2 regions of the Bacillus sp. NP247 genome follow, and region 2 is predicted to be linked to the other one. Evidence: predicted binding sites of a transcription regulator. Region 2 holds the regulator's gene; the other holds the start of a gene.

Region 1 (16,307 bases), 1.3 Mb from region 2:
TTGATATATTAATATAATAATGAAAAATACAAGAAATTGGAAGAGTAATGTAATAAATACTATAAAAGTAAATTTGAAGTTATGGATGGAGTAGATCAAATAATCTTTGAAAGACTATTCAAAGCCATCATTTGTTTAAGTTTGATATACAAGAACGAATGTTCTTGGTATACTGAAAAATAAAAAAGGTGCGTTTACATGACAAATTTTAGTAATATAATTAAAAAACTAGATGAAATGATTTACAAACCTAATAATCTATTCATTACTAACCAAAAAGAAGAAAAGCAAAATTCAGAATATGCAGGATGGGTATTTCAGCTAAATAATAGAAGCATACGATTTAGGGTATCAAAAATTACGCCTAATAAGATTGGACAATTTGTTTCTTTTTGGGAGAAGGATGCTTCCATGAGAAATCAGGCATTTTCTTATGATTCGGCTCCTAATCTTTTAGTTATTACTTGTATAGCGGATAATAAACTAGGACAATTTATTTTTCCAAAAGAGATTCTTCTAAAAGAAAAAATATTAAAAACTCAAAACCAAAAAGGAAAAATGGCTATAAGGGTTTACCCTATTTGGGATAAGCCTGTTAGTAATCAAGCTAAGAAGAGTCAACTGTGGCAACTTCATTATTTTGTCGATTTAAGTGATACTGAAAATGTAGCTATAGATAAATTATTAAACTTATATTCATAGTGCATCATAATAAGAAAATCTTTTTTTGAAATATTCAATGTTTGTCTAGGTGGATATTTGGAAATGCTAACAGGATAATCCGTTAAGTAAAGAATAAAAAAGGAGCATACAAATAAAGTATGCTCAAAAAAAGATAGGTTTTATGAGTGGAGAATCTCCATACGATAATATATGCTCATTTCATTGATATGTGTAAAATATCAACAAAATATCAATAGAATATCAATTAATGAGTTATTTTGGTTTTTTAATGAAGTCATGTTTTTGTGAAATGAAAAAAGAGCCGTTTCTTTTGCAGTGACCCCTGTCAAGTAGACAGTATTTAAAAAGCGTAACTAAGCAACCTGAGTTCTATATTTATATGGACTCAGGTTATTTAATTTCTTTTGAAATCTTTGATGATTATAAAAGTGCATATATTTACGCACGGCAAGTTTGACCTCATTCGCTTTATGGAAGGAGTGTAAATGAAAACACTCTGCCTTAAAGTGACTGAAGAAGTTTTCCATACAAGCATTATCCCAACAGTTGCCTCTTCGAGACATACTTGCCTTCATCTGATATTTTTTAAGTAATTGATTATATTGACGAGATGTATACTGGGACCCTTGATCACTATGTAAGAGGATTCCCTTCACATTTCGTTTTTTCTTTGCCTTTTTCAGTGTATCTAACACAAGTTTCAAGTCGTTTCTACGACTGGTTTCATAGGCAACAATTTCATTATTGTATAAATCCTTAATAGCGGATAAGTACAAGCGCTGTCCATTGAAAATCAAATAGGTAATATCGGTTACCCATTTCTCATTCGGTTTTGAAGCTTGAAACTCCCTATTTAGATGGTTCTCTGAAATCACATAAGCTTCTTTTTTTCCGTAATAAGGTCGTTTTTTCCTAATTACGGCTTTGATACCTAGTTCACGCATCAATCTTTGGATGCGCTTATGATTCAAATAAAGGTTATATGTGGCTTTCAGCCACACTTGTATTCTTCTATATCCATAAATTCCTCTTAATTTTTTATGACACGCCAATATCTTTTTCTTAATTTCGATATCCTCTGATTGTTTTTTTGAAGGCGTCGTATGCCGTTTTATCCATTTGTAGTACCCACTTCTGGTTACACCAGCAATATCGCATAGAATGGTCACTGTATAACCTGTTTTTGTCATTTCATGGATGACTTCGAATTTTTTCGTTTTGGATACGACTTTCATTCCTCCTTTTACATCCCTAAGAGCTTTTTTAACATTTCATTTTCCGCTTCTAATCGTCTGATCTTAGCTTCTGGATCTTCGGGTCTAACCCTTGGTCTACCTAAACCTGGTCCTTTCGCTTTACCGCGTTTTTCTTCTAGTCCTTTGATTCCTTCAGTTTCAAAGTGTTTCACCCAACGACTTACAATCGAGTGATGAATACCTAATTCTTTCGCAATGTTTTTATAACTCATGCCGTCTTTTAAGTATAAATCTATAGCTTGTTTCTTAAATTCTACATCGTAAGTGACTCTAATTTTCCCCATAAAAAATCCCCTCCATAGTAAACAGGGTAATGTGCTTTCTTTTTCCTGTCTACTATAAGGGGATCATATCATTTTGATAGATGCGGCTCTTTTTATTACTTTGGTATCGTACTGTTCGAAATGATAAATCATAAAATGATACGATTAACAATTTGATAATGATCGGACTTCAGTTATATATTTTTTAAAGTCTGGATATTGAGATACAGTTTGGCAGGTAGGGGTGAGTAGTTGATTAATTAAAGATACATTTGTAATTACTTCGTTACAAGGACCGTAGAATGTAACTTTTAGCTTTGAATTCGGGGGAACTTTGAATACGATAGGGATTTTTTTCATTAAATAAACTCCTTACATATAGAAGGTGTATGTGTTAATCTTCTTTTGAATGTGAAGACATTTAAATATAATATGTAAATTTAGTGTAGTTGCTTATTATAGATGCCGTATTGGTACATGGAATCTCATTCCAGCATAATACTTGAAGTTAGGAAAGAAACATAGCATATTTTTCTTAAATTGATTCATTATTATAAATAGTGAACGTAAGAAAATAATATAAATGCCTTATGCAATTTTAAAACAATTACATATTATGGTAATGAAAATTGTATAAGGAGGTAGAATGAAAGAATGGAAGAAAATGTACAAGTTGAGCTTTCACCACCGTGGATTACGTATTTTAATGAGCTTAAAAATTCTATAGGCGCTGATCCGACTATAACAGTGGGTCCGCTTATTCCAGTTGGTGGGAACTTTATTATTTTAGTACAAGCTATGAGTGATGAAAAAGCGATAGCATTAGCTACGCTTCTTAAATCTTTCGTGGAATTTGGAAACGTAAGTGTAACGGTTGTTGTTAGTAACGCAGAAAGTGTGATTGTAAATCCGCTTCCATGTCCACTAGATGCATTTGAAATTGCACATTTATTTCAAGTAGCGCTAGAAAATAATCCTTATTTTCAACAAGTTGTTGTACAGCCACAGCTACCAGGTGGAGCGAATGTTATTTTTCCAGTTTTTGCTGCGAAAGTTATTCAATTTTTTAACGATGATATCTCAAACCTTTGCCAAACGTTTACAGGTGTTGCTGCCAATGTATTTCATGATGTAATGAACGACGTTGTGTGCGATATCCCTATTTTATTCTCTACAAGCTGCGTTACAAGCAATGATGATGTACGATTTGTAATTGAAGGGAATATAGAAAATAAGGATATAACACCAAAATTGTATTATTAAAATGTGAAAAGACATTTTCCTGAATCGAAAATGTCTTTTTCTTGTACATAAAGGAAATAATAAAAAGACAGCTTTTATTATTTAGCTGTCTTTTTACAGGGAGATTGAAAAATATTGGAGGTCAGTCATGAGTATAAGCTAAAATAGCTTACATATAGTATGCACATTATTTATAGTTTTATCCCGATATTTAGTATGAAATAAACGCAAGTCTATCGTTTGCAAATGCAAAAAAGAAGAACTTGAGTATTATGGATAAAAAGAAATTATTTAGTTTTAAAAAATGATGAAAATATATTTATTTGTCTTATAGAAGCTTGCTATTAGGCATATGGGTCTAGCAATAATACAAGCTTTGAATAGGATAATAAAAAGGAGTTGATTAGTAATGGGTTATATTGTAGATATTTCGAAATGGAATGGAAATATTAATTGGGATATTGCAGCGTCTCAACTAGATTTAGTTATTGCTAGAGTTCAAGATGGCTCGAATACGGTCGATTTTATGTATCAAGGTTATGTGAAAGAAATGAAGAAACGTAGTATTCCATTTGGAAATTATGCATTTTGCCGTTTTATATCTATATCAGATGCAAAAAAAGAAGCGCAAGATTTTTGGAATCGTGGCGATAAAAACGCCAAATTTTGGGTGGCAGATGTAGAAGTTCAAACAATGGTAGATATGCAGGGCGGGACGCAAGCATTTATTGATGAATTACGCCGATTAGGTGCAAAAAAAATTGGTTTATATGTAGGGCATCACACGTATATATCATTTGGAGCTCGCAATATTGATGCTGATTTTATTTGGATTCCTCGTTATGGAGGGAATAAACCAGCATATCCGTGCGATATTTGGCAATATACTGATTCAGGAAATGTTCCTGGTATTGGGAAATGTGATTTGAATCAATTAATTGGAAATAAGGATCTTTCTTGGTTTATAGGTACAAACAAAACAAATCAATCAAGTATAGATAATACAAAGCAACCAAATGGAATGGGTATTGCAGTTTCAAAATATGATGATGGATACGGCATTAATTTATATGAAAATCCTGCAAATCCACAGTTCACAGGAAGACTTACGAAAAAAATCCCATATTTAATCTTTAAAGGTTATTGGGGAGGTGGCGAAAAAGATATGATTTGTTTAGGTGGTGAACAGCAGTGGGCTAAGTTAGAACACTTTAATGTGCAATGGTTTTATGCATATTCAAAATACGCACCTGGATATGAAATTAGAACGTACGATGGACCAAACGGGAATGATACAGGTGCGGTCGATGGGAAGGTCCCTTATCGTATTTGGAATCGTCAAGATGGATATATAGATATAGGTGGGAACAAATGGATCAAAGAAGAACATGTGCAGATTAAATGATGTTAAAAAGTCGGCTTTATGCCGGATTTTGTATTTAATAAAGCTTGTCTTTGGCATGAAGAGAAATACTTGCGGAAAACACATTAATTTCACAATAGCGCTGTATAGTTCCTAATATACATTTATCAAAGTGAGGTATTTTAATTGAAAAAGAAAAAGCTATTTATGGGAACTATTATTACATGTGTGGCGCTAACATTGTCTGCGTGTGGTTCCTCAGAAAATGTTGCAACATCAAAAGTAGGAAACGTGACGGAGAACGAGTTAAGTAAAGAATTAAGGCAAACATATGGAAAAAGTACTTTATCTCAAATGATGTTAAATAAGGCATTGCTAGATAAATATGAAGTATCAGATGAAGAAGCTAAAAAACAAGTAGAAGCAGCGAAGGAACAAATGGGTGACAAGTTTAAAGTGGCTTTAGAGCAAGTAGGATTAAAAAATGAAGATGAATTAAAAGAGAGAATGAAGCCAGAAATTGCACTTGAGAAAGCGATTAGAGCGACTGTCACAGATAAAGATGTGAAAGATAACCATAAACCAGAAATGAAGGTAAGTCACATTTTAGTGAAAGATGAAAAAACTGCGAAAGAAGTAAAAGAGAAAATAAATAATGGTGAAGATTTTACTGCTTTAGCGAAACAATATTCGGAAGATACTGGTTCAAAGGAACAGGGCGGAGAAATAGCTGGTTTTGCTCCTGGTCAAACTGTGAAAGAATTTGAGGAAGCTGCATATAAATTAGATGCAGGGCAAGTAAGTGAGCCAATAAAAACATCATATGGTTATCATATAATAAAAGTGACAGATAAAAAAGAATTGAAACCATTTGATGAAGTGAAAGATACTATTCGAAAAGATTTAGAACAACAAAGACTACAAGATGCGACAGGTAAATGGAAACAACAAGTAGTCAATGATCTATTGAAAGAAGCGGATATTAAAGTAACTGATAATGAATTTAAAGATACATTTAAATTCTTAGATGAAAAGTAAGGTTTAGAAGAAAAACAGAGGTTTAGCATAGTGCTATATTTCTGTTTTTTAATTTTTAATAGAAAAGGGAACTCATATAGAGTTCCCTTTTCTCGTTAGTGTGTGAGTTATAAATAGATAGTAAGACAATACAATATTACATTTAAATATTAAGAATTACAATAGAAAATTTTGGTGTAAATAAAAAAAATAAGCAATTACTTCGCAAAATGTTGAACTGATAATGTTTTAGTTAATTAATTTTGTTAAATATAAACCAAATGTATTTTTAATATTTTCTTAGAAATTGAATAGAGTACATAATTTAAAGAATGGTACATATCATATTTATTGGAGTATAAATTAACTTTATAGGAAGTGCAAAGAAATTTGATTAATAAAAGGGAGTAATCAATGAGTACGAATAAACTTCATATATTAAAGTTGCATTTTGTTTAAAAAATTTACATGTTGCACTTCCGAAAGAACGTTAGTTCGTATATAATTAGAACAAACGTTCTTTCGGGGTGGGGATTTCTACAAATGCATAAATAGTTTTTAATTAGAAAGCTACGCTACATATAAATAAGAGATGGATAAAGTGTATTTAGAAGTGGAATTTTTATTTTTATGAATAGATAGATGTAGAAAATTGAGGAGTAAAGAAAATGAATTATGAAAAGATACAGGAAAAAGGAAGAGAGTGGGTTCCGTTTACAGTAATGTCGGAACAATTATTAAGTATGAAAAAAATTATTGGAGAGAAATTAAAAGTCCAAAGACCGCTAATAACGAATGAAGCGAAAGAAAGCATTTCAGATAAATTATTAACTTCATTATTGTCTGAAGAAGAGATGTTAGTGACATATTTTGAAGAAGGATACATACTTACGAGTTATATGACAGTGGTTCATATAAATCCAATTCAACAAATTGTAAAATGTACAGATGCATTTTATAAAACAAATATATTTTCTGCAATGGACATAATTGATGTAACCTAAAAGAAGCTGAATTTTGAAGTTTAGCTTCTTTAATTTATCCAGCTATTTACGGACAGACAGATTCACACCTCAAAATTCGACTGTGAGTCAGGCTACCTGTAAAAACCTAATTTTTTGAAGAGATGAAGAACTAAATGAAAAAGCAGCTAGATGCAAGCTAGCTGCTTAGTCCCAGGGAAAGGGAGAAAAAGATTGGCACTCAAAAAATCGACGATAGCTGTGTATCAGCCTGAGTATAGTATAGACAAATTTAAAAATGTTATACAAAAATGATTACAGATCTGGTTAGGCCGTACCAACTTGGTTTTGATCTGCTAGATCAGAATCAAATGTATTAGTCGCGCTAACCCCACTAAAAGTGTTCACTACGAAACCAACGTTAGATGCGCCAGAGCCGTTATAAGCTTTCGTATTCTCTTTTGGAGAAACATTGTAGAAATCACCTAAGTTGAAAGATCCGTTACTATTTTGTACAACTAAATTCCCAACAACTGAGGGCATAATTTTCACCTACTTTATAAGTAATTGTTTGCATTACTATATGGAGGTATAGTCTAATTGGTTCATTTGACAAATATTCCGGAATAGAAAAATGTTTGAAGCTTTGTTTAATCAATCGAGCAAAAAGTATGTTAAAATTAATGAAGAGTGGAATTTTAAAAAGAATAAATTTGAATAATTAATATATACGGAATTAAAGGAGGCGAAATGTAATGGATAATGTTATAAAAACAGTGGATTTAACAGATGCAGAATCAAGTAAACTTGTTGCTTTTATTTATAGTAATGATGTTACATTGATCGAAAAAGCATTTTGTCCTAATGAAATAAAATTAAAGTTTAATGAAATAGCAATTTTATCGGCAATTAAAACCGCATATATTACGAAAATATCTATAAGGAAAGAACTTGAAGCGATTTTTCACGATACAGGTGTTTTATTAGTGAAGAAAAATGTTGAAAGGAATAGTATTCAATCTATAACAATGCATTTTGAGCAATTTAAAAAGCTGCAAAATGAGATTGAGAATTTATATAAAAGTATGTTATAAAACTAGGTGGAAATTCTTTGATAGAGGTGGGCTCTGTTAAGTTGAAAAAGTGGATTGAAAAGTATTTGGATGAATCGAACTGTAAACATAAATAGGGTTTTATTAAAATACAAGATAATAAAAATGGTAAATTGGGTGTAACTTTTATTCGTCGGTGTGAGAAATGTGGGAAGAGAAGATACAATTTTAAAATAATAACGATATAAACAAAAAGAGTAATTATGATAATTACTCTTTTTGTTTGTAATATGTAATATCAAAAATACTTCTAAAGTATGAAATGAATTGATACTTAAGTGAGAGGTTGAATAAGAATAAAAAGAGTAATATTAATTGAAAGGAGGAGATGAAGTTGGAGCGAAACGACATTGGGAAACTTGTAATTATTACTGGAGTAACGCAAGGGTTAGGACGTGCAATGGTTGATAGGTTTCATGAATTGGGATGGAACATAGCAGGGTGTGGACGCTCAAAAAATAAAATTGAAGAGCTTAATAAATATTACGGTGCTTCACATGATTTTCAAATAATTGATGTTTCAAATCATCACCAAGTTAGTAAATGGGCAAGTGGTATTCTTAATAGGTATAGGGCACCCGATATGTTAATAAATAATGCATCGATTGTTAATCAAAATGCACCGCTATGGAAAGTTACCGCTCAAGAATTTGAAAGTGTAATGAGTGTAAATGTGAACGGGGTAGTAAATGTCATTAGAGCATTCGTCCCGGCGATGATAGCTAGGAAAGAAGGAATTATTATTAATATGAGCTCTAGTTGGGGAAGAGAAGGCGAGGCTGAACTTGCGCCATACTGTGCTTCGAAGTTTGCTATTGAAGGTATCACTCAGTCTATGGCAATGGAACTGCCAAATGGCATGGCCGTAGTTGCTTTAGATCCAGGTGGAAGTATTAGCACTCCAATGCTTCACTTATGTGCACCTCAATATGTAAAAGAATCTCCTACACCTGAAATGTGGTCACATAAAGCAATTCATTATATATTAAATATATCAATAGATAAAAATGGAGATTCATTGACATGTCCGGTAGGCATTTAATGTTCAGATAGGTATTAAATGTTATATTCACAGATTTAAAGGACAAGCATATATTGAATTATGTGGGAAGCATTTGCAAAGTATACATTCATCGAGAAACTCCTTGTCAAAAAGAGCGCCTGAAAGGTGCTCTTTTGTATTATTATTACATTATGTGATGCACAAAATTACATATGAAAAATAAAATAATGAATTAAAGGTGATATTTGTTTATTTCGAATGTACTAGAAAATTTTAATATAGGTGATGGGAAATGAACCTACGCGATTTAGAATTGACAGGGGCATGGTTTCAAGTAGGAGGAAATCTTATAGCAGCTATTGGAACAACTAGAGGGTTTGCAGGAGAAGAACAGATTGAGTCGGATCTTGTTATTGTAGGGAGTTCATTACAAGCCCTCGGATATATATTACAAATTATAGCAACTATTGATGTGAAAGATGAAGATAAATGTGAGGAGCAAGATGTAACTGTAGATAATAAAAATAAAGCGCTAGCGAAAACGGGGATTGAGTTATTAGCTTTAGGTAATATTTCTAATGTAATAGGAACGTATTTTAATCTAAATGAACAAATAAAAGAAAATGATTTCCTTATAATTACTGGAAATAGTTTGCAATCAATTGGAGCTTTTTTAGGAGTAGAAGTAGCATTGAATGAGATAAATGGAACACAGTGGATTATTGTATTAGGGAATTCAATGCAAAGTTTAGGTGCAGGGTTACAAGCATATGAGGGTATTCACAATATATCAAAAGAAGAAAAGGAAAATGAAGACAGTAATATAGATAAAGAAAATCAACGTATAATAGGGCTAATAGGTATTTGGATACAGGCAATAGGTACTGTAATTTCAGCAATTGGATTAACAGAAATAGTAGAGGAACAAAGATTGGAATCTAAGAAAAGGCAATGAAATACTCATTTAAATGAAGTTTGGAGTATTTCAATTTTAGAAGTAGGACAAGATTGATGTGATAATTCTTTTTGTAGGCTTTTTCATATGGGCGTAGAATATACATATAAACGAACAGGTGAAAATAGCTTATTAACGTTAGTGAGAGGCTCTTCATTTAGTTATACTATTATATGTGGTTTTTGTAATGATGAGTTCTTATATACGTCTTTAGAAATAACATGATTTCATAGGTTTGATAGTATAGGAGATGGATGGGTAAGAATTGAAAAATAAACATTAAGGAGTTTTTCAGACATGATGTACTTATTAGCAATTCTACTTCCGCCGGTAGCTGTTTTATTTTGCGGAAAGCCGTTTCAAGCGATTATTAATTTCATTTTAACCTTAATTTTTTGGGTTCCAGGAGCGATACACGCAGTTCTTATCGTACATGATAAAAAAGCCGACAGGCGACTTAAAAGACAAATTCAAGCGTACGATGAAATTAATAAAAGAAGATAGAAGGTGAATTGCAAGTGAAAACATACAAAAAAAGAAAGGGAATTTGATTCGCCTTTCTTTTTTTGTATGCCAATCAAGTTTAAATTTTAGTGTAGCGGTAAGAATTTTTAATATAGGTATTATGATAATAACTTTTAGAGTGTGCGTTTAATAAACCGGTGTAAATACTTTCTGGTACGTTAAAGAAATCATACATACCATTCTTTAGTTGAATACGTAAAATCATAGAAAAAGGATTATAGCCAACAGCAACTATATTTCTTGATATAACGGGAGATAATTTTATCATTACGCAACTCCTTACTTTTCATTTAAGGTGTTTTCTTGTAGGCAAGGGGATGTGGTATTGAAATCCTTATAATTAAAGGGGTATTATACTTATATGTAAGATATTAAATGTTCGTTATACGTAATTATAAGGAAGTTCACACGAAGTACATATAGTTGTGCTATTTTTATTTCACCTTTGATTTATTAATAAGAAAATATTGACCATTTGAAAAAAAGGTATATTATTTATACGAGGTATTAAAATTCACTTCTTACATTCTATGCTTTAAGGGGCGGTATTATTAGAAAAAAATAGAGGTGAATATAGTTTGTATAAGAAGTATTCCAAAATTTATAATCTGTGAATTGGGAAAATATTGAATGCTTCCGGTTAATAAACTTTCTAAATATAAGTATATTTGTGAAGGTGACCTCAATATTTTATGTAAATCAACGGGAGAATTGAAAGGCAGGAGAAAGTAACATGTCAGAAAATTATCGTTCTCGAGAGGAACGACGACAAGTTCAAAAGAAAAAACAGCCAGCTTCTAAAAAAACAAAACCAAAAGGTAAAACATCGTTTTTTCGTAAATTTTTAATCAGTTGTTTACTACTTGGTATTGTAGGTTTAGTGGCAGGGGTTGCTACCTTTTTCGTTATGATAAAGGATGCGCCAAAACTTGAGAAATCAAAACTTGTTAATCCGTTATCCTCAAAAATTTATGATAAAGACGGGAATTTGGTATATGAATATGGGAAAGAAAAGCGAACGAATGTTACGTATGATCAAATTCCAAAATTAGTAGAAAATGCATTTTTAGCAACAGAAGATGCACGTTTTTACGAGCATAGCGGGGTAGACTTTAAAGGTACTGCCCGTGCGGTTTTAGTCAGTCTTAAAGGAGATTATGGCTCTCAAGGTGGAAGTACGATAACGCAGCAAGTTATTAAAAATTACTTCTTATCGATGGAAAAAACGTCAAAGCGTAAGGTTCAGGAAATATATTTAGCGTATAAGCTAGAACAACAATATTCAAAACATGAAATATTAGAGATGTATTTAAATAAAATTAATTTAGGTAATCGTTCATATGGAATCGCAACAGCAGCGCAAAACTACTACGGTAAAGAATTAAAAGATTTAACATTACCAGAAGTTGCGATGCTTGCCGGTTTGCCGAAAGCACCGAATAACTATGATCCAACGAAAAAAGAAAATGTCGAAAGGGCAACAGAAAGAAGAAATACTGTACTAAACTTAATGAATCGACATGGTTATATTACAAAGGCAGAAATGGAAGAAGCATCAAAAGTTCCAGTAACAGATGGGCTTAAGACTGTAACTGAACAAACAATGCCATATCCTGCATTTATGGATGCGGTTGTGAAAGAAGTAGAAAAAGAATTACCAGATGCTAATATTGGTTCTGATGGTTTAGAAATTTATACAACGTTGGATCCAAAAGCACAGAAATTGGCTGATAATATTTTAAATACAAATATTATTGATTATCCAAATGATAAATTCCAAGGTGCTTTCACATTTATGGATACAAAAACAGGGGAAGTTCGCGCTATAGGTAGTGGGCGCGGTGAAAATAAAGCAGTATTTAAAGGGCATAATATGGCGATTGAATTAGATCGTGCAGCTGGTTCGACAATGAAGCCAATCTTTGATTACGGTCCTGCTATTGAATACTTAAAATGGTCTACTTATCATCAAATTGACGACTCTCCATTTAAGTATTCAACTGGACAAGAAGTGCGAAATGCAGACAGAAGTCATTTAGGCCCAATTACAATGCGTGAAGCATTAAAAATGTCGCGAAATGTTCCGGCAATTAAAACTGCAAAAGAAGTCGGAAGTAGTAAATCAAAAGACTTCTCCGAGAAGTTAGGTATTACATTAAAGCAAACGCCGGATGAATCTACAGCTATTGGTACAAATGAAGTATCGCCAACTGAAATAGCTGGTGCTTATGCGGCATTTGGTAATGATGGTAAGTATACAAAGCCGCATTTTGTTAAGAAAGTAGTTTATCCAGACGGCAAGTCACAAAGTTTTGGACAAAAACCAAAATCAGTTATGGCGGATTCTACAGCATATATGATTACTGATATGCTTCGTTCAGTAGTGACATCAGGTACTGGTACAGCGGCAAATGTGGGCTCTTTAGATGTAGCTGGTAAAACAGGTACAACTAACTATTCTTCAAAACAACTAGCACAATATGGAATTCCAGAAAGTGCAACTCGTGATAGTTGGTTTGCAGGATATACACCGCAATATACGATGGCAGTATGGACTGGATATATGAAAGATGGTAAAAATGAGTATATTAGTAGTAAAAATACGAAAATTGCACAGTTGATCTTTAAAGAAATGATGAGCGAGATGGCTACAGATAAATCACGCTTTAAAATGCCAAGTAGTGTTATTCAAGAAGGTAGCGAGTTACGTATAAAAGGTGAAAAACGTGATTCATCTCCAAATACTAGCGTACCGGATACAACGGAACAACCAAAACAAGATCAACAGCAAAAAACTGAAGAAGAGAAAAAGCAAGAAGAATTAAAGAAACAGGAAGAACTTAAGAAACAAGAAGAGCAAAAGAAACAAGAGGAACTTAAGAAGCAAGAAGAGCAAAAGAAACAAGATGAACAGAATAAGCAAAATGAACAAAACAATGGAAATGGTCAAGGAACGCCAACTCCACCAACCACTGGAGGTGGCCAAGGAACGCCAACTCCACCAACCACTGGAGGTGGTCAAGGAACTCCACCACCACCAACTACAGGAGGTGGTCAAGGAACGCCAACTCCGCCAACCACTGGAGGTGGCCAAGGAACGCCAACTCCGCCAACCACTGGAGGTGGCCAAGGAACTCCACCACCAACCACTGGAGGTGGCCAAGAAACGCCAACCCCACCAACTACTGGCGGGAACACAGGAGAGGCTCCTTCCAATAATGGACAATAAATAATGCATTTTAAAAGCACCAAAGGTACCGGGAAAAACGGTTTCTTTGGTGCTTTTTGTATTATAAAGAGTAATATTATTTTTAAATATTAAAAGTACCATAGAAATTTTGAAAGTAAATTGATGGGAAATGATAAAAAATTTGAGTTGGCGGTATTGGATAACTAGGGCCATAAAAAGTAGTACTACTCGGGTGTGTACCATGATGCCAAAATGAAGGGGTGACTTGGTCAGTCGATTGATATTGTTGCCAAGCGGCAGGAAGTTCGATACCAACATCAGAACTAGCTGTATGAACGGCAGGAACATGTATTGAGGGAGCTGCTGGGACAACGGCGGTTATTCTTGGTGATACCCACATGAAAACGATCACTCCTAAGTTTCAATGATAAAGTAGTATATTCTTTTAATACTTATTAAGGTACACATAGATAGGACTTTTGGTTAAAACATACGTACAAAGTCGTAAGACCAAAACGAATTGAGGATAGACCATTTATTATGAAAAGATACGTCTATTAGCGGAGGGCAAGGGAACATGAAAAATATACAATTGATGTGTTGATTGCAATATTTTACGTGTTTATGGAGGAATTTTAATGGAACGATTATGGACGAAATCATTTATTCAAATGACTATCGCAATGTTATTTTTATTTACAGGGTTTTATTTACTTGTTCCAACGCTCCCGCTCTTTATTAAAGAGATTGGTGGAAATGAATCACAAGTTGGGCTGATGATGGGAATGTTTACGATAGCCGCAGTTGTAATACGACCGATTATTGGAGGTATGTTAGATCAATATGGTAGAAGATCTTTTATTATTTTCGGACTCATCTTTTTTGGGATAACGATGTATTCGTATAATTTAGCATCAACTATTGTCCTTTTAGCTGTTTTACGTGTTATTCACGGAGTGACATGGGCCGTTTCTACAACAGCTGTTGGGACAGCGATAACTGATATTATTCCAGATTCACGCCGTGGTGAAGGTATGGGCTGGTATGGGATGGCGATGACAATTGCGATGGCAATCGGCCCGATGATTGGATTATGGGTTGTACAAAATTATTCATTTCATGGCCTATTCTTATTAGCAACTCTTTTATCCTTTATGGCAGTCATATTATCGTTAATAACGAAAATGCCATTCACGCCACAAAAAGAAAAAGGGGAAATTCAGCTGTTTGAAAAATCCGTTTTATCAATAACGATTGTTGTTTTCTTTTTATCATTTGCATACGGAGGCATAACAACGTTTTTACCGTTATTTGCATCATCAATTGATGTGAATCCTGGAACATTTTTTCTTGTATATGCAATTGCTTTAACAATTGTACGTCCGATTTCAGGGAAATTATTAGATAAGTATGGAGAAGTATTTATCATACTCCCGGCACTATGTATTACTATTTTAGCTATAGTTGTATTAACCATTTCAAATAGTTTAATGGGTGTAATTATCGCAGCGGTATTATACGGTGTTGGATTTGGTTCAGCGCAGCCTGCTTTACAAGCAGCGATGCTTACAATTGTTGCTCCGAGTAAAAGAGGAGTTGCTAACGCTTCATTCTTTACCGCATTTGATTTAGGTATTGGATTAGGTGCGATTTTACTTGGATTTGTTTCACAAGTATTTGGTTACCGTATTTTATTCGCAGGTAGTGCAATTTCAGGATTAATAGCTTTAATTATATTTGTCATTTTTGTAAAACAACGATTTGGCAAAAAGGATTTTGCGTAAACAGGAGGAGCGAAGATGAAAATTTCAATTGATCATGATGCTCTACAATGGTTTAAGGAAGAATTGCGTATAAAGCATGATGAATCTATTCGATTTATACAGCTATTTGCGAGCCCACCTCAAAATTCAGCCCGAATATTCTTTAGGGATTTTTTCTGAGAAATCAGATGGGGAAATAGTGTCAGTTGAGAAAGACGGTAGTTTATTTTTATAGATTTTGATGATCTTTCGTACTTTCAAAACTATGAATTAGTTGTAAGCTATCATAAAGAAACGGAAGAAATTTAATTTAATTATGTAAAATAATAATTTTATTAAAAATAAATAAATTTTATATAAGAATTATATTTATGGGAGTATGAAATAAATATAATAAAAAATCGAGCTGTGCATGAGTGCAGCTCGGTTTTTTATGTTTGTTAAAGAAAAAGGGATTAAAGGTATATTTAGTCGGATTATATGGATAATTGTTATATTTCGTTTTGAAAAATATTAAAAGGATGTCTGTCCTTTCTTTATAAAAGATGAAAGTTATTTTTGAAAAATTGTATTATTACATCGGTAAAAGTATAGGAAACTTATCATTATAAAATAAATTGAAATCTTCTAAAAACTCTGATACATTGAAATAGAAATGTAGTTTCACAGTAATGTAAAGGCTTACAGTTATGTGCACGAAGATCTATTAGGATTGGAGGAAATAATGATGAAAGCTGAAGAAAAATTTTCCCCGGGATTAGATGGTGTAGTAGCAGCGGAGACGAAAATTTCGTTTCTTGACACAGTAAAAGGTGAAATTGTAATTCAAGGGTATGATTTAATCGAACTCTCAAAAACAAAAGAGTATTTAGACATTGTGCACCTTTTATTAGAAGAACATCTACCGAATGAGGATGAAAAAGCAACAATTGAAAAGAAATTAAAAGAAGAATATGCAGTGCCAGAAGGTGT
Region 2 (16,307 bases):
TTTCATATTTACCAAGAACACGCAAAGCTTGTTCTAATTTATGATCAATTTTCATTACTTGTAACGGCATCGTAATATACGTCATTTGTTTATATAATACTTTCTTCTCCGAAAGGGACCCAGATTCTGAAAATCGAGCAAATAAATCAAAAAACAAATATTCACGACCAAAGTAAGCTTTCGCAATATCCTCTTGAATTAAGTACAATTCATACATTTTCATTTTTTCCCTCCCGATCTGGACAACCTTTTCCCTACATTATATAAGAGAAAATTTGCAATGATTGTCTGACTACGGAGAGAGAAAAAACTTTTCCTGTCGAAAAAACTCAATTACATAGAAAAATCTCCCCATGCTGGAGAGATTTTTCTACAATCATTAAAGCATTTCTTTTACTTTACGAACAACGTTCTCTACAGTAAATCCATACTCTTCCATAATCTTCTCACCAGGAGCAGAAGCACCGAATGTGTCAATACCTAGTACATCTCCATCAAGACCTACGTAACGGTGCCATCCAATTGTAGCACCCATTTCAATTGCGAAACGTTTCGTTACTGCTTTTGGTAGTACAGATTCTTTGTACTCAGCAGTTTGAGCTTCAAAGCGATCCATAGATGGCATGCTAACAACAGCTGCATCAACGCCGTCTGCTGCTAAAGCTTTTTGCGCTTCGATTGCTAAGCTTACTTCAGATCCAGTTGCAATTAAGATTACATCAGCAGTTTCTTTCTTGCTTGCAGAAACTACATATGCACCTTTTGCTACTTTTTCATAAGTATCGTCTTTTGCACCTTCTAATGTTGGAAGATCTTGACGAGTTAACACTAATGCAGTTGGTGTTTTTGTAGATTCTAGAGCTAGTCTCCAAGCTGCAACTGATTCGTTACCGTCTGCTGGACGAATAACAGAAACGTTTGGCATTGCACGAAGTGCTGCTAATTGTTCAACCGGCTCATGTGTTGGACCATCTTCACCAACAGCAATACTATCATGTGTGAATACATATGTTACAGGCAATTGCATTAATGCTGCAAGGCGAATTGCTGGACGTAAGTAGTCAGAGAATACGAAGAACGTACCACCGTAAGTTTTTAAACCGCCATGAAGTGCAATACCGTTCATTGCTGCACCCATTGCGAACTCACGTACACCGTACCAAATGTTTTTACCGCTGTAATCAGCTCTTGTAAAGTCTTTTTCGTTATTCATGTATGTTTTGTTAGAACCAGCAAGGTCCGCAGATCCACCGAAGAATGATGGTACAGACTCTGCAATAGCATTAATTACAGCACCTGAAGAATTACGTGTTGCTGCTTTTGATCCTAATTCATAAGTTGGTAAGCTTTGTTCCCAACCTTCTGGAAGAAGACCGTTCATTGCTGCTTGCAGTTCGTTTGCTAATTCTGGATATGCTTGTGCATATTCACCGAGCATCGTGTTCCACGCAGCTTGCGTCGTTTCACCAACATCTTGTACTGTTTTACGGAAGTTGTCATATACTTCTTCTGCTACATGGAAGTCTTGTTCAGCAGTCCAAGCATATGCTTCTTTCGTTAATTTTGTTTCGTCTACACCAAGTGGAGAACCGTGTGAAGCTGATTTTCCTGATTTGTTTGGAGAACCGAAACCAATTGTCGTTCTTACTTCAATTAGCGTTGGGCGTTTTTCGTCAGCTTTCGCTTCTTCAATTGCTTTCGCGATTGCTTCAATATCGTTTCCATCCTCAACACGGATTACTTGCCAGCCGTATGCTTTGTAACGATCTTCTACACTTTCAGAGAATGAACGATTTAAATCGCCATCTAATGAAATATCGTTTGAATCGTAAAGCACAACAAGACGACCTAATTGTAAATGAGCAGCTAATGAAGATGCTTCAGCAGAAACGCCTTCCATTAAATCTCCATCACCACAAATAGCGTATGTATGATGATCTACTACATTATACGCATCACGGTTATATTTAGCCGCTAAATGTCTTTCAGCCATTGCCATACCTACAGCAGTTGCAATACCTTGTCCAAGTGGACCAGTCGTTGCGTCTACACCTGCAGTATGACCGTACTCAGGATGTCCTGGAGTTCTGCTTCCCCATTGACGGAAGTTCTTTAAGTCATCCATTGTTACATCATAACCAGATAGGTGAAGTAGACTGTATAATAACATTGAACCATGACCTGCAGATAATACGAAACGATCGCGGTTAAACCACGTTGGGTTATTTGGATTATGTTTCATAAATTGAGTCCATAATGTATAAGCCATTGGTGCTGCACCCATTGGCATTCCTGGGTGACCAGAGTTTGCTTTTTCAATCGCATCAATGGATAATGTGCGAATCGTGTTGATAGAAAGTTGTTCGATTGAATGTGACATGCTATTCTTCCCTTCGCGTATGTTAGTAAACGTTTTATACATTTATATGATAGCTTCCCACGCAAGATTATACAACATGTATCGACAAATATGTTGATGTTTTTTTGATTTCCCATAAAAAAAACAGTGATTACGGGAATGTATGGGCATTCAATATGACATACTTTTTTATTATTTTTATTTTAAAAAGAAAGGGAATTATCTGTATTTTTATACAAATACACTAATTTATTCTATACCAACTTTTTTGATAAACACTTAAAAATACAAAAATGCATCTGAATTAGACGCTTTTAAAATAAGTTAAATAATTCGCTTACGAATAGAACTTGAAATAAAATCAATTATAATTACCATTAAAATGATACCTAATAAAATAATTCCCACACGAGACCAATTACGTGAACTAAGTGCAAAAATTAATGGCGTACCAATACCACCTGCTCCAATAACACCTAAAATCGCAGCGGATCGTACATTAATTTCGAACCTGTATAACGTATACGATAGAAAATCCGGTAACACTTGTGGTAATACCGCATACCAAAGTATTTGAAACCGATTTGCACCCGTTGCTATTAACGCTTCCGTCGGTCCCTTATCTATATTTTCAATTCCTTCCGAATATAGTTTCCCTAACATTCCGATAGAGTGTAACCCTAAAGCTAGAACTCCGGCAAAAGAGCCTGGACCAACAGCTTTTATAAATAAAAGAGCCATAACTAATTCTGGAAATGTACGAACAAAACTAAGTACAAATTTCCCAGTTCCTGAAGTTAATTTTCCACTACTCATATTCGTTGCCGCCCAAAAAGCAAATGGAACAGATAAAAAAGCAGAAATAAATGTACCTAATATCGCAATTGCGAACGTATCAATTAAACCATGTAATAAATCTTCACCATCTGGCAAAGATACATACGACCAATCTGGGTTTAATACGCCTGTCATAATTGCTTTTGTAATTTCTCCCGCCGTATTCTTTATTCCCTCTAACGGGACTCCTGAAAAGGCCCATACATATACAACTGTAAGTGCTATAAAAATAATCCAGCGATTTACACTTAGTTTCTTCGGTTTTGGTATGATTATCGTCGTTTTACTCATTATAATTTCTCCCGCAACAATGTACTTATATAATCAATTAGCAATACAACAAAAAGGGTATAAATAATAATGGAGGCAGTTTGTTGATATTGTAAAAATCCAAGTGTACGATCATAATATAATCCAATACCACCTGCTCCTACTAAACCTAGAACAGCTGCTGCACGTACATTCACCTCAAATGTATAAAGTACATAGGAGACGAAGTGCGCTTTCACTTGCGGAATGACCCCATAAACTATCCATTGCACCTTATTCGCTCCTACAGCTGTCATCGCTTCTAATGGACCTGGATCAATTGATTCAATGGACTCATACAATAATTTCGCTACGAGTCCAATCGAGAAACAAGTAAGAGCCAAAATACCTGGAAGTGGTCCTATTCCAAAAATCGCTACAAAAATAGCCGCTAATAATAAATCTGGTATTGTTCGTATAAAATTTAAAATCAATCGAGCTGGACTGTACAAAAATACACTAGTAAATACATTACTTGCGGCAAATAGTGCAAGTGGAATGGCTAAAATCGCCCCTAAAGTCGTTCCAATAATCGCCATACGTATTGTATCTAACATTGCTGTTGTAATAATTTGAAAATAACTCCAATCTGGTGGCACCATTTCCTTCAATAAATCCATCATATTTGGAAAACCAACTACTAGTTTTGAAAATGATGCGTCGACCTGTACACTACTACCCCACAACAGTAAAATAACTAGAATAACCGTTAACATATGTTTCAATTTACTCGGCGGCTTCGGTATCGATTTCGAATATATCGTCACTTCATTCATTTTGCTGCCACCTCTAATAATGCGCTTTTCTGAGCTACGTCCCCATAAATTTCAGCGAATTTTTCATCCGTTGCCTCTTCTACTAATCCATCAAAAACAATTTCACCAGCATGTAATCCAATAATACGAGTAGCATATTGCCTCGCTAAATCAATAGAATGTAAGTTTACAATTGTCGTAATTCCAAAATCTTCATTAATTTTCTTCAAATCATCCATTACTTGCTTTGTTGTCAGTGGATCTAACGAAGCAACAGGCTCATCTGCCAATATGATTTTTGCTTCTTGTGCCAATGCTCTAGCAATTGATACACGTTGCTGTTGTCCCCCTGATAATTCATCAGCCCGTGCATATGCTTTTTCTGAGATATTCACTCTATTCAACGCCTGGAATGCAAGCTCCACATCCTCTTTCGGAAACAGACCTAACGTTGTACGCAATGTAGAATGATATCCAACCCGCCCAGCTAATACATTCTTCAGTACCGTTGATCGCTTCACAAGGTTAAAGCTTTGAAAAATCATACCAATATCTCGGCGCATGCGTCGTAATCCTTTTCCTTTTGCAGCAGTAATAGACTCCCCTTCAATAATGATTTCTCCTTCTGTGATCTCATGAAGGCGATTTACCGATCTGAGAAGTGTAGATTTTCCAGCCCCGGATAGCCCGACCATTACAACAAACTCACCTTTTTGAATTTTTAAGTTTATATTATTCAATCCTTTTGTACCATTCGGATACACTTTGGAAACATTTCGAAACTCTATCACACATCTTACCTACCTTCTATGTATTATCAATAACTGAAAAACGGCAAACTAACTGAAATCACACACTTTCCAGTTAGTCGCCATTTCCATATGTATTATTGCGTTTTCACTTTCTTTCCATATTCACGAACAATATCAAATTTACTATCATCAGATTTAACATATCCTTCATGTGAGTATACTTCTTTAATGATTTTGTGCCCTTCCTCATTCTTTCCTATTTCAATGAAAGCATCTTGTAATTTCTTGCTCCACTCTGCATCTAAATCAGAGCGTACAGAAATTGTATCGTTTGGAATTTTCTCCGTAAATTTTACTATTTTCGTTTGATCGAATATATTCGGATAATCTTTTTTTACAATATTGCGAGCATCTTGGAATACAACAGCTGCATCTACATCACCATTTAAAAGAGCAATAAGTGACTGATCATGACCTTTTAATGTAACAGGTTTCACATCTTTCAACGGATCGATTCCCTCTTTTAACAATACAGCCGCAGGCCATACATAACCCGCTGATGATGTTACATCTTGATAGCCAATTTTTTTACCTTTTAAATCTTTTACACTATTAATATTAGAATCTTTCTTAACAACAAACTCTGATTTATAAACATCTACTAAATCCTTTGTGGGAGCTCCGGTTTCATCATCTACCCCAAAACGTTGCGCCTGTAAAATTACGTTTGCAGCCTTTTTCTCATGTGCTAACACATACGCTGTTGGAGGTAAAAAGCCTACATCTACTTGCTTAGATGCCATCGCTTCTACAATTGTATTGTAATTTGTTGAAATACTAACTTTTACCGGAATGTTTAATTTATCACTTAATAGCTTTTCCAATGGTTTTGCCTTCGCCTCTAACGTATCTGCATTTTGAGAAGGAACAAATTGAACATTTAGCGTCTTCGGTACATAACCTTTTTTCGTATCTTCATTTTTACTTGCACTTGATTCCTTCGTTCCACATCCACTTAATAATCCCGCTGCTAGTACAACTGTTGTGCTCATTGCAAAAACTTTTTTCAACATGTTAATGCCTCCATTTTTCGTTGTTATAAAATAATCTTCCATAAACATGAAGAAATATATCACACATTTTTACAAACAATTGCTTATTTACAGAATCTTTACACATTCTATACATTCACATTAAAATTCTTTTCATATATTTGATATGATTAATTGAAAGATAACAATAGAAAAGGTGAATGGTGTTGAATCAAAATCAAATTGTAACTTTAAATATTTTATTAACAAGCGACGTACATGGTACAGTGTATCCAATTCACTACCAAGATAACTCCAAAGCAGAAATTGGTTTAGCTAAAATTTCTACTCTCATAAAAAAAGAACGTTCTCAAAATACAAACGTTCTTTTGATTGATAACGGTGACTTTATACAAGGAACACCATTTACTTATCATTACGCTACATACGAAAAAGATAAGAAAAATCCAATGTCCTTATTAGCTAACTACTTAGAGTATGACACTGCAATTATCGGCAATCATGAATTCAATTATGGAATGGATATATTAAATCATGCTGTAGATACTGCAAACTTCCCGTACCTATCAGCAAACATTTTAGATAAAAACATAAAAGAACCTTATTTCGGGAAACCATATATAATAAAACATATCGAATCAAATGTGAAAATTGCTATTTTAGGGGTAACAACGCATTACATCCCAAATTGGGAACAAGCCCATCACATTAAAGATCTACTATTTGAAGACGCATTCGAAACTACAAGAAAATGGGTTTCTTACATCCGTGAACATGAAAAACCAGATTTACTAGTCGTCGCCTATCACGGAGGATTTGAACGTGATTTACAAACTGGAGAACCGACTGAAGTTTTAACAGGTGAAAACCAAGGATATGCAATATGCCATGACATTGAAGGCATAGATATTTTACTAACAGGCCACCAACACCGAGAAATTGCTCAAACAACGGATAATGGTGTAACAGTTTTACAGACCGGATGCAATGGACACTCAGTTGGAAAAGTAACAGTAACATTCGAAAAAGCAGAACAAAAATGGGTGAAAAAAGAGAGTTATTCAGAGTTATTGCCCGTACAAGGAATTGAGGCAGACAAAGATGTTCTTTCCTTGGTAGCCGATTATGAAGAGAAAACACAAAATTGGCTTGATCAACCTATTGGAATCATTCATGGGGACATGCGAATTTTAGATGCTATGCAAACTCGTTTGCAAGACCATCCTTTTATTGAATTCATAAATAAAATACAGATGGAAATAGCTAATGTCTCTATTTCTTGTACAAGTTTGTTCCAAAATACATCTCCAGGTTTCCCGCAACATGTCACAATGCGGGATATCGTTACCAATTATATTTATCCAAACACATTACAGGTTATTCGAGTGACTGGAGCAGATATAAAGGATGCTCTCGAACTCTCTGCTACTTATTTCACATTAAATGAAGATGGAGATATAATTGTTAATCCTGCATTCATAGAACCAAAACCTGCGCACTATAATTACGATATGTGGGAAGGAATTTCGTATGTATTAAACATTTCAAAACCTATTGGGGAGAGAATAGAGTTTTTACAGTATAAAGGCGCTTCTCTTAATATGAATGAAGAATATGACGTTGTTATGAATAATTATCGTGCAAGCGGTGGTGGGAACTTCTTTATGTTTCAAAATAAACCAATAGTAAAAGACATACCAACAGATATGTCTGAACTTATCGCTAACTATATATTGAAGCATAAAAGGATAGAAGCAACGAAAAATGACAACTGGAAAGTTATTAAATAACGATTTTAACAAATAAAAAAGATGGGCTGCGCCCATCTTTTAATTTAATTTTGCATTATCTTGCTTTTTTAAAGCTTTTAATTTCGCCGGTGTAACATCCGTGCCTTCTTCGTTAACGACTTTAATTCCTTTTAATTCGTTTAACATATTTTGACGAAATCCTTTTAAATATTGTTCACGTAGCGATTGGCGCTCACGTTGTTCTTCTTCAGTTAAGCCTTCAGCTTTTGCTTTTTTCGCTAAGAAGTTAATGCGTTCAATGAGTTCGTGACTTGGCATCTCGAATCCCCCTTCTACTCAAAACTGATTATTATCATACAATAGTTAATCCTCTTTATCAAGCAATTGCTTTGTATATTCTACATATCTTCGATGTACAGTTGCTTTTGAAACATCATGACCAAAACCACGAAGTGTTGCTGCAATTTCTTCAAAAGTTAATTCATTCCGGCGTAAACGTACAATTTCCTCAATTGGCACTTCTTTTTTCTCACGTCCTATACTTAAATGACGATTTTTCAAATTATTTTCCGGACGAAACCCTTTCTCTATCGCCCTTTGCATGCCACGCTTAATCTTTAAATTGTGGATCTTTCTTTGATACTCTTCAACAATCCCAATTATATCTAGCACCATCGAATCAGAGTCAGAGAGTTCTAATTCTCCATTATGCGTATGTGTATATACTTTTATTCCCTCTTTATGTAAACAGTGCATTAATGCAATCTTCGCATTCCCTCTACCAAGGCGCGTTTCATCTTGTATTAGAAGTACATCAACTTGTTCATCGCGAATTGTATCTAGCACTTCTAATATGCCATCACGTTCAATTGTATAACCGCTAGCCTGCTCCTCAATCACCTTTGTAACATTCATTTGATAGCGCTCAGCTAAATGCAATAATTCATCTTTTTGACGCAATAATGATGTTTCCTGCGCTTCTTTTGTTGTGCTCACACGTGCATAAATAATTGCATTCATTTTGAACCCTTCTTTCTCACTATATTTTCCTTATAGTGTATCATAAATTCGTCTTTCGTTCGAACTTATGTTTGTAGAATGTTTTTTCGCATGTTATACTTAATAATAAGAAAAATGAAAGAAAACGAGGTGTTAGAAAACATGGAAAAGTTAACGAAACGCCAGCAAGACATTCTCGACTTTATTAAGCTAAAAGTACAAGAAAAAGGATATCCACCTTCCGTACGTGAAATCGGTCAAGCAGTCGGCCTTGCTTCTAGTTCTACAGTGCACGGACATTTATCACGACTAGAAGAAAAAGGATATATTCGACGCGACCCAACAAAACCACGCGCAATTGAAATTTTAGGTGACAACCGAATAGAAACACAATCTGTTATTCAAGTTCCAATCGTCGGAAAAGTTACTGCCGGTTTACCGATTACAGCAGTCGAAAGTGTAGAAGATCACTTCCCACTTCCAGCTAGTATCGTTTCTGGAGCAGATCAAGTGTTTATGTTACGCATTTCTGGAGATAGCATGATTGAAGCTGGTATCTTTGATGGTGATTTAGTTGTTGTTCGCCAACAACAGTCTGCATACAACGGTGAAATTGTAGTTGCTTTAACAGAAGATAACGAAGCAACTGTTAAACGTTTCTATAAAGAAAAAGATCATTTCCGTTTACAACCGGAAAACTCTTCACTAGAACCTATTATTTTAAAACAAGTGTCAGTTATTGGAAAAGTAATTGGCGTATATCGTGATTTACATTAAAAGTAATAAAAAGAAGATAATTACCTATTTATATAAGTAATTATCTTCTTTTTATATTTTGATAGATTTCCGTTCATTCAAAAGAATTCATTTCATTCATTATTAACGCGTTTCAATAGTAACATCTCCAGCAGCAGTTTTGCCGCTAATCTTTTTACTACCATTACCAATCGTTATATTTTTATTTTCTTCATTAAAAATTGTCACGTCTCCAGCAGCTGTTTGCCCAGTTATAACTGCATCTTGTGGTTTTTCCAATAAAGTAATATCTACATCTCCAGCAGTTGAAATTGCCTCTAAATCATATTTAGAATCATGATCAATAATATCTATATCCCCACTAGCCGTTTTTGCTGATGCTTTCCCTATTACTTTTTTAAAATTCACCTCACCAGCTTTTGTAGAACCCTCCACACTCTTTGCTGTTATATGTTTCAAATCCACTTCTCCGGCGAGTGTTTCAGCACTTACGCGGTCACTTTTCACATTACTTATTTCTATTTGTCCAGCGGATGAATTTACTTTTATCTCTTGATAAGAACGTTCAGGTACTAATATAGTTAATGTAGGCGTTTGAAATCCGAAATTGTAAAATGAAAAATCAAATGAAACACCTTTTTCTATTTTCCCTATGACTTTTAATGTATCACCATCTTCAGCAATACGAATCTCCTGTTTACTTACGTCACCTGTTTGCTTTACATAAAAAAAGGAATCAGGAGATTTTTGGACAACAATATCTCCAGCATCTAACTTAACTTCTACATTTTTTAGCGTTTCGTTTTTAATTACGTCCTCTCTATCTCCTTTTTCTGCAGTTTGTACTGCTTTTTCATATGTTTGTGAAATCCCTATTACTCCAATAATGATACAAGCGATAGCTACTAATAATATTTTTTTCATCATCTACTCCCCTTTTATCATTTTGAAGTTCCACACTACATAGCGTACACATAATCTTTTAAACCACTTCGTACTATAATAAGCTACAATACAGAACAACAAACCTACTCCGACAAACGTTATACTAACGAAAAAATCCAACCAAATAAAAGTACCCATAAATACTTTTAAAATAACGAAAAATGGTGTCACTACACTAGCAATACCACCGACCCAAAAGGAAAATATAAAAGCTATAATTGCAATTAATGGGGCTAACACAATAATAAAATTAAACAAACTAAGTCCAACCGCTGCCATGACAGCTCTTGTTATATTTGAAGTCGATGGATCCTTTTTCATCTCATCAAAGCGATACAAAGCAAGCAAATCTTTCGCAATTACTTTCGGAGAACCGAGTCCCTTTATTATTTCTAATTCAGTTTTCCCCTCTTCTATCCCAAACTGAAAGTGTTCTTCATAATCAAATAAAATATCTTGTCGCTCTTCTTCCGGTAACTTTCTAAGATGACTTGATAATTCTTTAAGAAACTGCTCTTTACTCATCCCATTCCACCCCTTCAATAATTTCTTGAACACCTTTAGCAAAATCACGCCACTCTGTTACTAATAACGTAAGTTGTATCTCTCCTTGCTCTGTTAGTTGATAATATTTACGGGGCGGCCCTTCCGTGGATTCTTTTAAATATGTTTGGAAATATCCCTCTTTCGTTAAACGACGTAATAGCGGATATACAGAACCTTCCGATATTAAAAATTTATTTGAAATTTGCTGAACAAGTTCATAACCATAACAATCCTTACGTTTTACAAGCGCCAATACACACAGTTCTAACACACCTTTTTTAAACTGAACATTCAAGGACAATCCCCCTTTCTCATTTTAGTACTGTTCAATACACGGTACTTATTTTATCCATAATATACCACTTGATACTATTTATTGCAAGGTACTAAATTATATTTATTCCCTAAATTTACAAAACACAAATATAAAAGCCCGAATAAGATCTGCTGTAACTGACCATTATCCGGGCTATCATTCAACTTGAATTACAATAATACAAGATTTCATTCAATCTTTCTCCTCTAAGAACCAACTTCCATTTGTGACCCTAATAAATTTCGAAATACACCTTTTCTCTCTTTAGCCAATTGATTAAATTCACCTTTTTGAACAATTTCACCTTTTCCTAAAACAATAACTTGATCTGCATTACGGATCGTAGATAAACGATGCGCAATAACAATAATAGTCATCGTTCCTTTCAATCTTTCTATTGCTGATTGGATCTTTACTTCATTTTCAGTATCTAATGCACTCGTAGCTTCATCTAATACTAAAATGGATGGTTGTCTTAAAATAGCTCGAGCTAGTACAAGTCGTTGACGTTCACCACCTGAAAGTCTCACTCCACGATCTCCAATTAGAGTATCAAGCCCTTTTGGAAGTATTCGTACAAATTCAGCAGCAGCAGCAAAATCTAATGCAGTCCAAATTTGTTCTTCACTCGCATTCGGCTCAATCATCAATAAATTTTCTCTTATGCTTGCATTAAATAAGAAAGGATCTTGTGGCACATAACTAATAGCCCGTCTCAATGACAATAAATTTTCACTTGTAAGAGGGGTTCCATCTATTAATACTTGACCTTTCTCTGGTTGAATCAATCCCATTAAAACATCGATTAATGTACTCTTCCCAGCTCCCGAATGTCCCACAATAGCCGTCATACTATTGATTGGTATTTGCACATTAATATTTTGAAGTGCATACAAATGCTCCTTCTTATTATACCGAAAATAAATATCCTTACATTCAATACCCTGTTCTATACAAATCGCCTTTATATGTTTTTGCTGATGTATATCCTGCATTTCAATCGCTTCATTACATTCCTCTTGTAATTCCCATAATGACTTAAAAGCAGGAATGCTTGCAGCCAGTTGTTCTAAATTTGATTGAATTGCCGTAAATCGTGGCCATAGTCTCGAAAAGATGAGTATGATTAATAGTAATTGGGTGGGTTCAGATTTAAACAATTTAATAGATACAAAAATAAGCATGGCAATTAATACAGACGATGTAATTTTATAAAAAAGCTGAGAATGGTTTTTCAACCTTATGAATTCAAGCTGCTCTTTCTCTATTTTTTCACACCAATTATCTAACCATTTATATCTAGCATCCTCCAGCATATTACTCTTAATATCTTTCACACCATTAAAATGATCGGTTATCCCTCCAATATATCCCCTTGCTATCTCCGATGTCCTATTCCCTAGTTCCCTTGATTTTTTTATAAACCGTCTTGAAAAATACGCTAATACAATTCCCGCGAATAAAACAAAAATAGTTATTTTCACGGATAACCATATTGCAATTCCTATTTGTATAATAGAAGTATCCAAATTCTTTTCCGTATGATAGTAAATAGATTTTTTAAATTTATTTCCTTATCCATAACTTCCCTCCTCATTTAAAACCAATGAGCTTGAAATTGACATCAAAACATCAAGAAAAAATAATATTTTTATTGTTTTAAATATACAAACATTTCTAGTTAATGCCATTTTAGTTCTTTATATAGAACGAGTCAACAGAAATTATTTTTACTAAATTACCTCTTGTTGACACCTCTAAAAATGCGACAGCATTCGCTATAATTTATTGTAGATAAATGACGAAAAAGCCCTGATACCGTAGTATCAGGGCTTTTTTCTCTCTTAGTATAGAGACATATATTGATCGCGTTCCCATTGGTGAACTTGCGTGCGGAAAATATCCCACTCAATTTCTTTTGCTTCAATGAAGTGCTCAAGTAAATGATCACCTAATGCGCCACATACGATTTCATTAGATTGTAAAGTAACTAACGCTTGCGCTAATGTTGCTGGTAAATCAACGATACCAGCTTCTTCGCGCTCTTCTTTCGTCATTACGTAGATGTTACGGTCTACTGCAGCTGGTGGAGTTAATTTGTTTTTAATTCCATCAAGACCTGCTGCTAATAATGTTGCCATTACTAAATACGGGTTTGCAGCTGGGTCAACACTACGTACTTCTACGCGTGTACTAATACCACGAGATGCAGGGATACGTACTAATGGACTACGATTTTGTGCAGACCATGCTACGTAACATGGAGCTTCATATCCAGGCACTAAACGCTTGTAAGAGTTTACAGTTGGGTTTGCTACCGCTGTAAATGCTGGTGCATGTTTTAAAATACCTGCGATGAAGTGACGAGCATCATCACTTAATTGTAAATCACCGTTTTGATCGAAGAATACGTTCTCACCATTTTTAAATAATGATAAGTTACAGTGCATACCTGAACCGTTCACACCGTATAATGGTTTCGGCATAAATGTTGCGTGTAAACCATGTTTACGAGCAATCGTTCTTACAACAAGCTTGAATGTTTGAATGTCATCACATGAGCGAATTGCATTTGCATATTTAAAGTCAATTTCGTGTTGACCTGGTGCAACCTCATGGTGAGATGCTTCAATTTCAAAGCCCATTTCTTCAAGTTCAAGAACGATATCACGACGACAGTTTTCCCCTAGATCCATCGGCGCAAGGTCGAAGTATCCACCGTTATCGTTTAATTCCAGTGTTGGATTTCCTTTTTCATCAACTTTAAACAGGAAGAATTCTGGCTCTGGTCCAAGATTGAAATCTGAGAATCCTAATGCTTCCATTTCTTTTAACACACGCTTTAAGTTGTTACGTGGGTCGCCATCAAATGGAGTACCATCAGCATTGTAAATATCACAGATTAAACGAGCTACTTTACCTTTTTCAGCTGTCCAAGGGAAAATTACCCAAGTATCTAAATCCGGATATAAATACATATCAGATTCTTCAATACGTACGAAACCTTCAATAGAAGATCCATCAAACATCATTTTGTTATCAAGAGCTTTTGTTAATTGGCTCACTGGAATTTCTACGTTTTTAATTACCCCTAAAAGGTCCGTAAATTGCAGACGGATATACTTTACATTCTCTTCTTTCGCCAAACGGAAAATATCTTCTTTTGTGTACCTAGCCATTATAAATTCCTCCTTAGTCCCTCTAAACACCTTCAGAATCAGTTATCTTTAGTGAAAAAACCTTGAAATGTCACCTTGTCGCAATGAAGTCCGATTAAATCTACCTGTATGTTGTAGTTCATCTCGAAGAATTTTGCGAAGCTCGGATTTTGAAATTTCTTTCGTTTCTTCTTTTACTTTCACTGCTTCTGTTTGATTTTCTTTCATTTGCAATACTTGTTTAATTCCGGCCATATTTAAGCCTTGATCTAACAAATCTTTAATTTCCAACAATTTATCTACATCGTTAAATGAAAATAATCTACGATTCCCTTTTGTACGGGTTGGAAAAATAAGATTATGCTCTTCATAGTAGCGAATTTGACGTGCAGATAATTGTGTTAAATCCATTACAATACCAATTGGAAACAGCGGAGCAGAACGTCTATCTTCTTTCATTGTTTCAGTTCCTCCTTCGCCTTAACTGTTTCTCATTTTATACCATGTTATGTTTAGTGTCAATAGATGTTAGCTTTTCTTACATGTTTTTTTATAAATTTTTCCACTCTTTTTTCTAATGGTACAAATGATTGCTTTCACACGAAAAAAGCTGCCGAAATCGACAGCTTCCCTTTAAGAAATTGTTAATAGATTTTTTTCAATTAACGCATCAATCGCAGAACAAATCGCAATCTTTACATGCGAATAAGTTAACCCACCTTGTACGTAAGCAACATAAGGCGGACGAATTGGGCCATCAGCTGACAATTCGATACTTGCACCTTGAATAAACGTCCCCGCAGCCATAATTACATCATCCTCATAACCTGGCATATAGTTTGCATACGGAGTGAAATGCGAATTAATCGGAGATGCATATTGAATCGCTTGACAGAACGCAACCATACGATCTTTATCATCAAATTGAACAGACTGAATTAAATCTGTTCTTGAAGCATTCCACGCTGGCGATGTATTCATTCCTAACTTTTCTAAAAATGCCGCTGTAAAAATCGCACCTTTCAGCGCTTGCCCCGCAACATGCGGCGCTAAGAAGAAACCTTGATACATTTCTTGTAGACTGTATAAAGATGCCCCTGCTTCCGCACCAATCCCCGGAGATGTTAGACGATATGCACACGCTTCAACATACTGTTCTTTACCGACAATGTAACCACCCGTTTTAACAATTCCCCCGCCAGGATTCTTAATAAGAGAACCTGCCATTAAGTCCGCACCAACATGACATGGCTCTTCTTCTTCAATAAATTCGCCATAGCAGTTATCTACAAATACAACAACATCAGGTTTAATCTCTTTCACAAACGCAATCATCTCTTTAATTTGTGAAACAGTAAACGATGGACGAGTAGCATATCCTTTTGAACGCTGAATACCAATCATCTTCGTATTACTATGGATCGCAGCTGCAACAGCTTCAAAGTCCACAAACCCCTCTTCAGTTAACGGAACTGCGTTATAACCAATATTATATTCTTTAAATGAGCCTACACCTTTTCCGCGCACACCAACGATTTCTTCTAACGTATCATACGGTTTCCCCGTTATGTATAGTAACTCATCTCCCGGACGTAAAATACCAAATAAAGCTGTTGAAATTGCATGAGTACCCGAAATAATTTGAGGACGAACAAGACCCGCTTCCGCTCCAAATACATCCGCATACACTTTCTCTAACGTGTCACGACCAATATCATCATACCCATAACCTGTCGTCGGAATAAAATGCGAATCACTAATTTTATGTTTAC

What was found. Region 2 encodes LexA, which represses DNA repair genes until DNA is damaged. Its sites were predicted from a motif close to CGAACATATGTTCG; they were not measured.
Region 1: KPL75_RS25370 (YolD-like family protein) is a predicted target of LexA. The motif match lies at 6,337-6,350, and genes of this name have one in related genera.

The regions. Positions count from the first base shown of each region.
Region 1 is NZ_CP076653.1:4,867,451-4,883,757, forward strand. Features, by position in the region: gene KPL75_RS25335 (MepB family protein) at 199-702, shown strand; gene KPL75_RS25340 (IS3 family transposase) at 1,038-1,919, opposite strand; gene KPL75_RS25345 (transposase) at 1,928-2,224, opposite strand; gene KPL75_RS25350 (hypothetical protein) at 2,369-2,563, opposite strand; gene KPL75_RS25355 (hypothetical protein) at 2,858-3,466, shown strand; gene KPL75_RS25360 (glycoside hydrolase family 25 protein) at 3,855-4,850, shown strand; gene KPL75_RS25365 (peptidylprolyl isomerase PrsA) at 4,995-5,846, shown strand; gene KPL75_RS25370 (YolD-like family protein) at 6,494-6,829, shown strand; gene gerPF (spore germination protein GerPF) at 7,115-7,330, opposite strand; gene KPL75_RS25380 (hypothetical protein) at 7,543-7,881, shown strand; gene KPL75_RS25385 (SDR family oxidoreductase) at 8,234-8,941, shown strand; gene KPL75_RS25390 (DUF6944 family repetitive protein) at 9,195-9,857, shown strand; gene KPL75_RS25395 (YqaE/Pmp3 family membrane protein) at 10,155-10,361, shown strand; gene KPL75_RS25400 (KTSC domain-containing protein) at 10,441-10,650, opposite strand; gene KPL75_RS25405 (transglycosylase domain-containing protein) at 11,116-13,611, shown strand; gene KPL75_RS25410 (hypothetical protein) at 13,694-13,972, opposite strand; gene KPL75_RS25415 (MFS transporter) at 14,211-15,356, shown strand; partial or broken gene KPL75_RS27575 (HesB/YadR/YfhF family protein) at 15,372-15,644, shown strand; gene mmgD (citrate synthase) at 16,060-16,307, shown strand, end outside.
Region 2 is NZ_CP076653.1:905,652-921,958, forward strand. Features, by position in the region: gene sirA (sporulation inhibitor of replication protein SirA) at 1-223, opposite strand, end outside; gene tkt (transketolase) at 380-2,380, opposite strand; gene phnE (phosphonate ABC transporter, permease protein PhnE) at 2,684-3,487, opposite strand; gene phnE (phosphonate ABC transporter, permease protein PhnE) at 3,487-4,281, opposite strand; gene phnC (phosphonate ABC transporter ATP-binding protein) at 4,278-5,051, opposite strand; gene KPL75_RS04755 (phosphate/phosphite/phosphonate ABC transporter substrate-binding protein) at 5,147-6,085, opposite strand; gene KPL75_RS04760 (bifunctional metallophosphatase/5'-nucleotidase) at 6,271-7,854, shown strand; gene KPL75_RS04765 (DUF896 domain-containing protein) at 7,894-8,133, opposite strand; gene KPL75_RS04770 (YneB family resolvase-like protein) at 8,179-8,835, opposite strand; gene lexA (transcriptional repressor LexA) at 8,977-9,591, shown strand; gene KPL75_RS04780 (DUF4097 family beta strand repeat-containing protein) at 9,694-10,497, opposite strand; gene KPL75_RS04785 (DUF1700 domain-containing protein) at 10,498-11,040, opposite strand; gene KPL75_RS04790 (PadR family transcriptional regulator) at 11,033-11,356, opposite strand; partial or broken gene KPL75_RS04795 (ABC transporter ATP-binding protein) at 11,584-12,897, opposite strand; gene glnA (type I glutamate--ammonia ligase) at 13,222-14,556, opposite strand; gene glnR (transcriptional repressor GlnR) at 14,605-14,994, opposite strand; gene KPL75_RS04810 (methionine gamma-lyase family protein) at 15,169-16,307, opposite strand, start outside.